4 regions of the Erwinia sp. AK-PDG3-5 genome follow, and region 1 is predicted to be linked to each of the others. Evidence: predicted binding sites of a transcription regulator. Region 1 holds the regulator's gene; each other region holds the start of a gene.

The links. Region 1 encodes Fur, which represses iron uptake genes when iron is present. Its sites were predicted from a motif close to ATAATAATGAGAACNACTATCAA; they were not measured.
Region 2: a site for Fur is predicted at 1,825-1,847, ahead of fhuE (ferric-rhodotorulic acid/ferric-coprogen receptor FhuE). Genes of this name have one in related genera too.
Region 3: a site for Fur is predicted at 1,775-1,797, ahead of feoA (ferrous iron transporter A). Genes of this name have one in related genera too.
Region 4: a site for Fur is predicted at 1,166-1,188, ahead of fepB (Fe2+-enterobactin ABC transporter substrate-binding protein). Genes of this name have one in related genera too.

Annotation. Positions count from the first base shown of each region.
Region 1 is NZ_CM165967.1:3,319,183-3,322,308, forward strand. Features, by position in the region: gene ybfF (esterase) at 1-251, shown strand, start outside; gene ybfE (LexA regulated protein) at 399-680, shown strand; gene fldA (flavodoxin FldA) at 831-1,361, shown strand; gene fur (ferric iron uptake transcriptional regulator) at 1,720-2,163, shown strand; gene AC1UKS_RS15405 (beta-N-acetylhexosaminidase) at 2,224-3,126, opposite strand, start outside.
Region 2 is NZ_CM165967.1:3,492,398-3,495,523, reverse strand. Features, by position in the region: gene fhuE (ferric-rhodotorulic acid/ferric-coprogen receptor FhuE) at 1-1,749, opposite strand, end outside; gene AC1UKS_RS16215 (DUF1109 domain-containing protein) at 1,911-2,537, opposite strand; gene AC1UKS_RS16210 (sigma-70 family RNA polymerase sigma factor) at 2,524-3,090, opposite strand; gene AC1UKS_RS16205 (protein-disulfide reductase DsbD family protein) at 3,121-3,126, opposite strand, start outside.
Region 3 is NZ_CM165967.1:408,134-411,259, reverse strand. Features, by position in the region: gene AC1UKS_RS01795 (Tex family protein) at 1-1,689, shown strand, start outside; gene feoA (ferrous iron transporter A) at 1,843-2,067, shown strand; gene feoB (Fe(2+) transporter permease subunit FeoB) at 2,081-3,126, shown strand, end outside.
Region 4 is NZ_CM165967.1:574,304-577,429, forward strand. Features, by position in the region: gene cgtA (Obg family GTPase CgtA) at 1-1,100, shown strand, start outside; gene fepB (Fe2+-enterobactin ABC transporter substrate-binding protein) at 1,248-2,228, shown strand; partial or broken gene AC1UKS_RS02690 (TonB-dependent receptor domain-containing protein) at 2,421-2,852, shown strand; gene pmrB (two-component system sensor histidine kinase PmrB) at 2,887-3,126, opposite strand, start outside.

The sequences.
Region 1 (3,126 bases):
GGTTTAACGTGCCGGTGCTGTGGCAGTGCTACGATCGGATTATTGGCTGGCAGCCGGTTCCGGCCTGGGAGCATCCCGCGCTGTTTATTCGCGGCGAACGTTCCCCCTACCTGGCCGATGAATATCGTGATGCCCTGCTGGCTCAGTTTCCCAAAGCCCGCGCGCATGTGGTCAACGGTGCCGGACACTGGGTCCATGCCGAGAAACCTGATGCTGTTTTGCGCGCAATCCGCCGTTTTTTTGCGCTGTAAAAACAATTATATCCTGAGATGGCTAAATCATTGTCGTCATGACTTTCGCTGGGGTATGATGGCGCGCTAAAAATCTGTCGCTGCACGAATTTCAGCCGACATCAGGCCTGAACCATCAGAACTCCAGCCTTTCAGTATCACGATTCTATGGCAAAAGAAAACACGGACCGCACCACGATCGATCTGTTCGCAGATGACCGTCGCCCGGGACGACCAAAAACCAATCCGCTGACGCGTGATGAGCAGCTGCGTATCAACAAACGCAACCAGCTCAAGCGCGATAAGGTGCGCGGGCTGAAGCGCGTTGAACTGAAAATGAACAGTGACGCGGTTGATGCTCTGAACCAGCTTGCCGAGCAGCGTAATATGAGCCGCAGCGAGCTGATTGAAGAAATGGTCATGGCGCAGTTGGCCGATCGGGACCGCTGAACAGGCGCTTTCAGCCCCCCCCGGTGAAGCACAAAGCGACAAAAGCAGGCGGATTACTCATTTATCCCCCTGTAGCTGTCTGCTATCATTGCCGGTATCTGTAATAAGCAGCCTTTACCCTATCAATACGTTTCAAGAGGTTAGTAAGTCATGGCAATCGTAGGCATTTTCTTTGGCAGCGATACGGGCAATACAGAAAACATTGCAAAAGTGATCCAAAAGCAGCTCGGTAAAGAGGTGGCTGAAGTTCATGATATCGCTAAAAGCAGCAAAGAAGACCTTGAAGCCTTTGATATTCTGCTGCTCGGTATCCCAACCTGGTACTACGGCGAAGCGCAGTGCGACTGGGATGATTTCTTCCCGACGTTGGAAGAAATTGATTTCAACGGCAAGCTTGTTGCGCTGTTCGGCTGTGGCGATCAGGAAGATTACGCTGAGTACTTCTGTGACGCGATGGGCACCATCCGCGACATTATTGAGCCTAAAGGCGCGGTGATCGTCGGCCACTGGCCAACTGAAGGCTACCATTTTGAAGCCTCGAAAGGGCTGGCGGATGATAAGCACTTCCTCGGTCTGGCTATTGACGAAGATCGTCAGCCAGAACTCACCAGTGAGCGCACCGAGCAGTGGGTCAAACAGATTTATGACGAGCTCCAGCTGAAAGAAATCCTGGAAGCGTAATCAGACCGGCCTGATTGGGAGGTATCTCACATCAGGCCAGTGGTTTTTTCTATAGAAGTAATAGACACATTTTTGTAACTTTCATCTGCAAATCTGTAAAATATCGCCATCGGTCACCCGCTTTCTCAGCGCCTTTCGCTCTAATAGCGACTATGATGAGGCAGAGCGAAATGTTAGCCCAACCGCTTGCTCTCACGGACGTAACGACTCTTCTCCTTACCTCCCTTGATTGAGATGCATCAGCGGTGTTCATTTCGAAATATCAGTTCTATAATGAGACGTTTGGCTTTTCGCGACGACCGATGTTCAGGGCTTTTCAGCCACAAAGTGACTAGCAAAGTAACAGGACAATATCCGCATGACTGACAATAACACCGCATTAAAGAAGGCCGGCCTGAAAGTCACGCTTCCACGACTTAAAATTCTGGAAGTACTTCAGGAACCTGAGGGCCATCACGTCAGTGCGGAAGACTTGTATAAGCGTCTGATTGACATGGGCGAAGAGATTGGTCTGGCGACGGTTTACCGCGTTCTTAACCAATTTGATGATGCCGGGATCGTTACCCGTCATAATTTCGAAGGTGGTAAATCCGTTTTCGAACTGACTCAGCAGCATCACCACGATCATCTGATTTGCCTGGATTGTGGCAAGGTGATCGAGTTCCGTGATGAAAACATCGAAGCTCGCCAGCGTGATATTGCCACGCGCCACGGCATCAAACTCAGTAACCACAGCCTGTACCTTTATGGTCACTGCTCAACCGGTGACTGCCGTGAAGATGAGACGCTGCACGACAAGTAATCTACACTAACAGCAAAAAACCGGTGATCTTTCACCGGTTTTTTTTTGCCTGTAGACCCGTTACAGCGTTTCCGTCCGGCTGACGCGCAGACCATCAGGACTGCGCGTACGCAGCAAAACCTTACCCGCCGCCGCCGGCGGTTGATCCGCCTGCCACTGCTGCCAGGTCGCCCCTTCGTCCAGGCTGTACTCAACGGCTAAGCCCGGTAACTCGGTATTGACCATCAGCTTCCCGTCCTGCACCACCCCACCGGGTATCGGCAAGCGATAGGCAATGCCGGCTTTATCCAGTTTTGCCAACTCATGTTGCCCCAGAAGATTGGCAAACCGCTGCCAGTCCTTCAGCTGAGCCTGCTGGTCAACAAAGCGAGTTTTGCCGCCGGTATACTCTTTGCCGGCTTTATAATCCTGCTCCCAGGCTGCGCGGTGCCAGGCGCGTTCAGCCACGGAAAGAATGCGAGGGAAAAGCTTGTACTCCACCTGCGCGTCGGTACGGGTGGTTTCACTCCACAGTTGAGCGGAGATGCCGTGAGCGCCGGGCCAGGGCTTGTCAGTTTTAGCCGTGAAGGGTTTGCCGTCGCGATCGACGGAAGTCTCGGCGTTTTGTGGCAAGTTATCCGGCGCGAAGTGGAAGATTTTTCGTTCATCGGTAAAGCGTGTTCCCCAGTAGTATCCCCGCTCCAGCGGATTCACCTCGGCAGGAAAATCGAGATACAGGTAATCCGGATTGGAGACGATCACGTCATAACCTTTGCTTGCCCAGTCATTGGCAGAATCAAAACCGCCCCAAAACAGCGTATCCCAGAAGTTGACCGCAACCCTGTCCGTTGCAAAGGCTTTGGCATTTATAGCGTCTTTAATACCATCCTGCCAGGCGTGCATCTTGCCGATACCGTGTGCCTTAACCTGCTTGCTGACGTTTAGGGCAAAGTCGCTCGGCAGATGATCCAGGTCTTCGATCTT
Region 2 (3,126 bases), 170 kb from region 1:
ATACGCGTAATCGCTGGTGCCCGGGATCAGCGCGTAATCCGTTGCGCCAAGGTGATCCTGCTCGATGCGGAATACCGCCAGCGATGCGGTCACCCGGCTGTTCATCCAGTCGCCTTTAATCCCGGTCTCGTAGCTTTTTCCGGTGACGGGTGCAAGGTAAGCGCCACTGGCATTACGGTAGGTCTGCGGTTTGAAGATCGAGGTATAGCTGGCGTAAGCAGAATAAGTATCGTTGATGTCATACACCAGGCCCGCATACGGCGTGATGTTGTTCTTCTCGGTATTCTCCGTCAGCGTGTCTGCAGAGTATTTGGTGTAGCGCGCGCCGAGGATCAGATGCAGCGGATCCGCCAGCGAAATGCGTGTCGCCATATAGGCTGACTTCTGATGAATAGTGTTGTCTTCCGACAGCGCCTGATCGTCCCAGTCGGGTTCAGGATAATTGCCCCAGTTATTGAAGTCGCCAACATCGGCTGACGTCAGGTTGGTGAAGGCGCTGAAATACCGATCGTTCTGGCGGATATAACTCACACCAGCCATCAATTCATGTTGACGCCCCAACAGCTCGTAAGGCCCGCTGACATACGCATCAAGCGCATTTTGTTTACGTTTGGCGCTGTTATACCCGGTGCCGCCTAACAGGTCGTAACCCGCATAAGGTCCGACGCCGATACCGGTACTTTTATCAAAGTAACCGTCGATATACAGCGCCTTACTGTCCATCGTCGCTTCGGTGTGGCTGCCACTCAGGTTAAATTCCCAACCGTTATTGAAGCTCTGCTTCAGGCTGGCGAAGACCTTTTTCGAGTCACTGTCGTTATACGCCCAGTCTGGTGCCGTATTGGTACTGCGGTCGTAATGGGTTCTGCTACCATCCAGATAGAAGGTAGGCAAGCCGCCCCAGGTATTGCCCGCGATGTGGTTTTCCTGGTAGTCATAACCGACGGAAAGGGTGGTGGAGTCGGTCAGATCCGCATCCACTATGCCGTAGAGGAATTTCTTCTGGCTGTGATAGCGATCCAGCCAGCTGTCACCGTCCTGGTAGCCAGCCACAATGCGGCCACGCACGTTACCCGACTCGGTCAGCGGCGCAGATAAATCGGCGACATAGCGTTGATTGTCCCAGCTGCCGTAGCTGGCCGAGACGTTGCCGACAAATTCTTTGCTGTCCGCATGCTTGTGCACCATGTTGACCGAGGCCGCCGGGCTGCCGGCACCGGTCATCAGACCGGTTGCGCCGCGAACCACTTCAACCCGATCGTAAATCGCGGTATCAGAGAGGGTATCTCCAATGTTCCAACGCGGATCGACCAGCACCGGAACGCCATCAACCTGATAGTTGTCGATCATAAATCCGCGCGAATAGAAGTTGCTGCGGTTCGCGCCGGAGTTAAATTCAGAGATGCCGGTGGTGTTTTTCAGCACGTCGTTCAGGGTTTCCAGCTTCTGATCTTCCATGCGCTGTTTGCTGATCACGCTGATCGACTGCGGGGTATCACGCGCTGTCAGGGCCATTTTCGTGGCCGCGCGGGTGACGGGAACGTTGTAATCCGTATCAGCGGTGGCAGCGCTGTCGTCCGTGGTGGCATTGACCACCAGGTTTTGTTCTTTCTGCGCCGTTTCTGCGGCAGAAACCGGCAACGCAGAGGCAATAAGAACGGCAAGCAGTGACAATGACGGCGTAGAAACGGGGGTGAATCTGGATCCGCTGGCGCGATTTCCCTGGGAAGAGCAAGGAGCAAAGAACATTATTTACCCTCAAAATGATTTTATTATTTTTACTTCGCGAAATGCAGAGCAAGAAAATTCCTGAACGCACCAAAAAAGCGAATGAGAAGTATAATCATTTTGATTGGCAATGCAAAAGAATGTAATGAACTATTGCGAGGTGTTGTTGTCCACGCTTTTCCTTACAGTTTAACCAGCTGGCGACCCGCAACAATTGTTGTCAGCACAATGGTGGCGACAGCCAATAAATGCAGGATTAAATCTGGCATAACCAGATGGATCGGGTGGCAAAGCGTTAGCATCACCAGAGCCATGCACGCCGTACCGGCGCCGGCCGCAGCCAGACTTTTTACTGGATAAATCGCCCGCGTCTGGCGCAGATAGCCAATCATAATCGCCGCCATCGGCACGCTGACCACCAGCATAAACAGGTAGCAATTGGTACCTTCACCCTGACCATGAATCGGGGAAACGCTGCGCATATTGAACAGGATGCTGCCGAGCCAGAATACCGCCAGAGGCACAAACCACTGCCAGCTTAAAGGACGGCGACCGGCAATGCTGGTCAGAAAGGCATTACGGATCGCCAGGGTTCCGGCGATAAATGCCAGCACCAGCTGAAAAATCGCCCATCCCATCCCAGGCTGAGACCAGTCGGTCAGGCTGCGGTGCACCAGCAAACTGGCTGCCGCGCCGCAGGGCAGGGCCATCACTATCGCGGCGACCACACGCCAGCCGGTGGGTGGCATCCTTTTGACCGGCGCCGCGCTTCGGCTGAGTTTTTCAATTAAGGCATTATGATCGGTCATGCTTTGCTCCAAAACGGCGAAGATTAGTCAACGCGCGATGCAAAAGTGACTTTACGGCCGGAACCGTCAAATTATTCTGCGTGGCGGCTTCCGCCAGGGTCATCTCCCGCAGATGTACATGCTCAACGATTTGCCGCTGTCGGGATGAGAGTTGATTAAGATACAGGCTCAGCTCTTCCCGGGCTTCCGGTCGCTCAGGCTCGACAAAAGAGGTCGACGAATAGGTGGCGGTGTCGTCTTCCTCCTCCACTTCCCAGTGACGCTGGCGGCCGCGTCGGCGAAGCGCATCCACCGATCGCGCCTGGGTAATGGCCATCAGCCACGGCAAAAAGGGGCAGGCGGGATCGTAGGTATGGCGGACGCGGTGAATGGCCAGCAGAACATCCTGAATCACGTCTTCAACCAGTACCGCATCGTCAACGTGCTTATGCACCAGGGTGCGGATCACCGGCACCAGCTCGGTCAGCAGGCGAGTGTAGGCCTGCTGTTTTCCAGCCTGAGCTTGCGCCATCAAATCTGGCCATTCATCACGTTGCGTCCCGGATTTAGCCATCCACCGCCTTTATGTCACGTCCTGCTTTGATCACGC
Region 3 (3,126 bases), 1.9 Mb from region 1:
ACTACGGTGCCCTCTCACCGTGCGCTGGCGATGTTCCGCGGCCGCAACGAAGGCATCCTGCAGCTGGCGCTGAATCCCGATCCGCAGTTCGACGAGCCGCCACGTGAAAGCCACGGCGAGCAAATCATTATCGATCACCTGCAGCTGCGCCTGAATAACGCACCGGCTGATGGCTGGCGTAAAGCGGTGGTCAGCTGGACCTGGCGCATCAAGGTGCTGCTGCATCTCGAAACCGAGCTGATGGGCACCGTGCGCGAACGCGCCGAAGATGAAGCGATCAACGTCTTTGCCCGTAACCTGCACGATCTGCTGATGGCGGCGCCGGCAGGCATGCGCGCCACCATGGGCCTCGATCCGGGTCTGCGTACCGGCGTGAAGGTGGCGATCGTTGATGCCACCGGCAAGCTAGTTGCTACCGATACCATTTATCCGCATACCGGCCAGACGGCAAAAGCCGCGGCTGCCGTAGCGGCGCTGTGCACCAAACACAACGTTGAGCTGGTTGCCATCGGCAACGGCACCGCGTCCCGCGAAACCGAGCGCTTCTACCTGGATATTCAACAGCAGTATCCGCAGGTCAAGGCGCAGAAAGTGATCGTCAGTGAAGCCGGCGCGTCGGTCTATTCCGCCTCGGAACTGGCCGCGCTGGAATTCCCTGACCTCGACGTGTCCATCCGTGGTGCGGTGTCGATTGCCCGCCGCTTGCAGGATCCGCTGTCTGAGCTGGTGAAAATCGACCCGAAATCCATCGGGGTCGGCCAGTATCAGCACGACGTCAGCCAGAGCCAGTTGGCGAAGAAGCTGGATGCAGTGGTCGAAGACTGCGTAAACGGCGTTGGCGTTGATTTGAACACCGCTTCCGTACCGCTGCTGACCCGCGTGGCGGGCCTGAGCAAGATGATGGCGCAGAACATTGTCAGCTGGCGCGACGAGAACGGCCGCTTCCAGGATCGTCAGCAGTTGCTGAAAGTCAGCCGTCTGGGACCGAAAGCCTTTGAGCAGTGCGCGGGCTTCCTGCGTATCAACCAGGGCGATAACCCGCTGGATGCCTCAACGGTTCACCCGGAAGCCTACCCGGTGGTGCAGCGCATTCTGGCCGCTACTCAGCAGGCGCTGAATGAAGTGATGGGCAACCCTACCGAACTGCGCAACCTGCGTGCCATCGACTTCACCGATGAGAAGTTCGGTGTGCCGACCGTCACCGATATCATTAAAGAGCTGGAAAAACCGGGCCGCGATCCGCGTCCTGAGTTTAAAACGGCGCAGTTCGCAGAAGGTATCGAGACGATGAACGATTTGCTGCCCGGCATGGTGCTGGAAGGCGCGGTCACTAACGTCACCGGCTTTGGCGCCTTCGTTGATATCGGCGTGCATCAGGACGGTCTGGTGCATATCTCTTCGCTGTCAGATAAGTTCATCGATGACCCACACAAAGTGGTGAAGGCGGGCGATATCGTTAAGGTGAAGGTGATGGAAGTGGATTTGCAGCGTAAGCGCGTTGCGCTGACCATGCGTCTTGATGAGCAGCCGGGCGAAGGCAACGCTCGCCGTGGCGGCGGTAATGCCGGCCGTGACAACGCGAAACCCGCTCAGGGCAAGCCGCGTCCACGGCCGGCGGCTCAGCCCGCTGTCAGCAACAACAGCGCGATGGGTGATGCGCTGGCCGCGGCGTTCGGCAAAAAACGCTAAGCAACACGCGCGGATCTGCGGGTCCGCGCGTCATTTCCCCTCTGTTTAGTTTCGCTCCCCTCAAGCTTGTTCTGCATCAATAAGACCGTGAATCGTTCTCATTATAATTGCCACCGTTGAATATCACGGCGCCTCCCGCCGCCAGGTGGAACTATGCAGATCGTCCCGCAGCAGTACTATAAAATCGTCAGCTTCTCTCCCTCCGTCAGCGCCGCGTTCCGGCAGAAACTGCTGGCGCTTGGGCTGTTACCCGGTGCCCATTTTCAGGTCAAACGCATTGCCCCGCTGGGCGATCCGGTCCAGATCGAAGTTCGCCGCGTCAGCCTGATGCTGCGGAAAAAAGACCTGGCTTTCCTGCAACTGGAGCCTCAGCGCTGAGGGGAAGATGAACATGAAAACCTGCACCATTGGCCTGATTGGCAATCCAAATTCGGGTAAAACCACCCTGTTTAATCAGTTAACCGGCGCGCGGCAGCGAGTAGGCAACTGGGCTGGGGTGACGGTCGAGCGCAAACAGGGGCAGTTCGCGACGCAACGCTATGCTGTGCAACTGGTCGATCTGCCCGGCACCTACTCCCTCACCACCCTTTCTGCCGACAGCTCACTCGACGAGCAGATTGCCTGTCACTACATGTTAAGCGGCGAAGCCGATCTGGTGATCAACGTGGTCGATGCCAGCAATCTGGCCCGTAACCTGTGGCTGACTCAGCAGCTGCAGGCGCTGGGCGTGCCCTGCATCATCGCTCTGAATATGCTGGATATCGCCGCCAGCCAGCAGATTGATATCGATATTCGTTCCCTTGAAAAGCAGCTCGGCTGTCCGGTTATTCCGCTTGTTTCCACTCGCGCGCAGGGCATTGAACAGCTTAAGCAGGCCATTGATGACCATTCACGGCGTGCCGGGCAGTTTGCGGTCAGCTATCCCGTCGAAATCCTTGCACAGGTGGCCACGCTGAGTGACGCGATGCACGGCGAGCGATCGCCGGTACAACGCCGATGGCTGGCGTTACAACTGCTTGAGGGCGATATTTACAGCCGCTCCCAGGCCAGCGACGCCGCAGGCTTGCTGCAAACGTTCCCTGACCTGGCGGAAGCGCCGCTGAAAATTGCGGCAGCCCGCTATCAGGCCATTGATGCGGTGTGTGACGCGGTGACCGTGCCGCATCGGGCAACCGCGCACCGGCTTTCAACCCGGCTCGACAGCCTGGTTCTCAATCGCTGGCTTGGCCTGCCGATTTTCTTAGGCGTGATGTACCTGATGTTCTTCTTTGCTATCAACCTTGGCGGCGCGCTGCAACCGCTGTTTGAGATCGGATCGGCGGCGATATTTATTCACGGCACGCAGTGGCTTGGGGCCATGGCGCACTTCCCGCTGCCCCTAACCTTGTTCCTGGCGCAGGGCATTGGCGGCGGTATCAATACCGTGATGCCGCTGGT
Region 4 (3,126 bases), 2.0 Mb from region 1:
CAAGAGGCGGTCCGGACGGCGGCGACGGTGGTGACGGCGGCGATGTCTACATGCAGGCCGATGAAAACCTCAATACCCTGATTGACTACCGTTTCGAAAAATCTTTCCGTTCAGAGCGTGGCCAGAATGGTCAGAGCCGTGATTGTACCGGCAAACGTGGTCAGGACATTATTATTAAAGTGCCGGTCGGCACCCGTATCATCGATCAGGGCACTGGCGAGACGCTGGGCGACATGATGACGCATGGTCAGATCCAGATGGTCGCGAAAGGCGGCTGGCATGGTCTGGGCAACTCCCGCTTCAAATCCTCCGTAAACCGTTCTCCTCGTCAGAAAACGATGGGGACCAAGGGTGAAGTGCGTGATATCCAGCTGGAACTGATGCTGCTGGCTGACGTGGGTATGCTTGGTTTGCCGAATGCCGGTAAATCGACCTTTATCCGTGCGGTGTCCGCCGCGAAACCAAAAGTGGCTGACTATCCGTTTACCACGCTGGTACCAAGCCTCGGCGTGGTTCGTATGGACACTGAACAGAGCTTCGTGATCGCCGATATCCCGGGTCTGATCGAAGGGGCATCTGATGGCGCGGGTCTGGGTATTCGCTTCCTGAAGCACCTTGAGCGCTGCCGTGTACTGTTACACACCATCGATCTGGCGCCAATTGACGAATCCGATCCGATTGAAAATGCCCGCATCATCCTCGGTGAGTTGGAAAAATACAGCGAGAAGCTGTTCAACAAACCGCGCTGGTTAGTGTTTAACAAAGTTGACCTGCTGGATGCAGAAGAAGCGGAAGCTCGTGCGAAAGCGATTGCTGATGCGCTGGGCTGGACAGATAAATACTATCTGATCTCTGCTGCCAACCGTACTGGCGTAACGCCATTGTGTTGGGATGTGATGTCCTTTATCAACGCCAATCCAAAAGAAGCGGAAGAAGCACAGAAGCAGCCTGAGAAAGTCGAGTTCATGTGGGATGACTATCATCGCCAGCAACTTGAAGAAGCTGAAGCAGAATCAGCTGTTGAAGTGGAAGACGACGACTGGGATGACGACTGGGATGAAGAGGACGACGAAGGCGTCGAAATCATCTACAAGCGTTAATTCAGAAAAAGGACACCCCGGTGTCCTTTTTTAATGTCTGAAGCTCGGGCAATTAAGTCTTTTAAATGGTAAAGATAATTATTATCATCTTTGCCATCCTTCGATTTGCCATGTTTTGACATCGGCGCTTTACCAACGAGCCTGATAATGACCTCTGCCTTCCTCACGCGTTGCCCGCTACTGTTCAGCCTGCTTATGATCCCCATTCTCGCCCAGGCTGATGCCCGTCCTGACTGGCCGCGCCATCTTTCGACCTCAAAGGGGGATGTTGTGCTTAAGCAGCAACCGCGACGTATTGTTTCAACCAGCGTGACGCTCACCGGCTCATTACTGGCGATTGAAGCCCCGGTTATCGCCAGCGGGGTAACTCAGCCAGGAAAACGGCTTGCCGATGATCGGGGGTTCTTTCGTCAATGGGGCGATATTGCCAGAGCCAGAGGGGTTAAAACGTTACCCACAGGGGAAGCCAGTCTGGAAGCCATCGCCGCGCAGGATCCTGATTTGATCGTGGTCAGCGCAACGGGAAAAGACTCAGCTGTCACGCTGTATGACCGCCTTTCGCTGATTGCACCCACGCTGGTGATTAATTACGACCAGCAGAGCTGGCAGCAAACAGAGCGACAGCTTGCAAAAGCTATCGGAAAGGAGACTGAAGCGGAGGCTTCTATTCAGTCATTTGCCAGACGGGTCGCTGCCGTCAAAGAGGCAATAGTATTGCCACCGCAGCCCGTCTCTGCGCTGGTGTTCAATCCACAGACTCAGGCCGCTAATCTCTGGACCCGCGACTCTGCGCAGGGACAATTGCTGGAATCATTGGGGTTTACCCTGGCCACGGTGCCCGCTGAACTGGCTCAGGCGCAACGGAGATTGCAACGCAAAGACATTATCCAACTCAGTGGCGAGAGCCTGGTGACGGGGATCAATGGGCAATCTGTGTTGATGTTTGCCGCCGATCAATCTGGCAAATTGGCACTGCTGTCTGCGCCTCTATTGGCGGCGTCACCTGCCGTTCAGCACCAGCAGGTGTATACCCTGGGGAATGACAGCTTCCGCCTTGATTACTACAGTGCAAGCCATCTTCTGACGCGACTTACTGAGCTATTCGCTGCTCACGGAGTCCGACCATAACCACTTAAGTCCGTCCGTGATCCCTCCGCGCCAGCAGAGGGCATCATGACCGCCGTCAATCTCCCGAAAGCGCACATCCAGGCCAGCATCGACCAGCAGGGGATATAGCTGGCGGTTCGACTCAAGAATGATTTTCTCATGCCAGCCTGCATCCAGTGCAATGCGTTGTCCGGGCATTCCGGCAATGCCTTCAACAACCTGACCTATATGCTGCAAAGCAACAATAAAACGACAGGCGACCGCTTATCAATCATCCCGGAATATACCCTGAACTCGACGCTGGCCTGGCAGGCCACAGACGCGCTTTCCCTGCAAAGCACTCTGACCTGGTATGGTCGGCAGACGCCGAAAAAATATAACTACAAGGGAGAGTCAGTCAGCGGTACGGAGCAATCGACGGTCAGTCCCTACTCCATCGTGGGCTTGAGCGGTACCTACGATGTGAACAAATACGTGAGCGTCACCCTCGGCGTGGATAACGTACTGGATAAACGTCATTTCAGGGAAGGGAATGCACAAACAACCGGTAACGCCACGACCAATGCGTATATGTATGGCGCAGGGGCGAACACCTATAACGAATCTGGGCGGACCTGGTATATGGGCCTGAATACGCATTTCTGAGGATAGTGGAGGTGGTGACGGCTCCCCACCACGGCTAGTTCAGATTGTGCGGCAACCAGCAGGTGGCATTGAGCCCACTTCGGTCGTCACGATTGGTCAATCGCAACTCACCGTGATGGATCTGCGCGATGCGCAGCACAATATTCAGTCCTAACCCACTACCGCCATAACGTTGATCCATCCTGCGAAACGCTTTTGTCAGGTCGGCTGCAGCTTCAGGATCAATACCTGGCCCTTCATCTCTGACAGTGAAACGGCTGCCGCCGTTTTCACT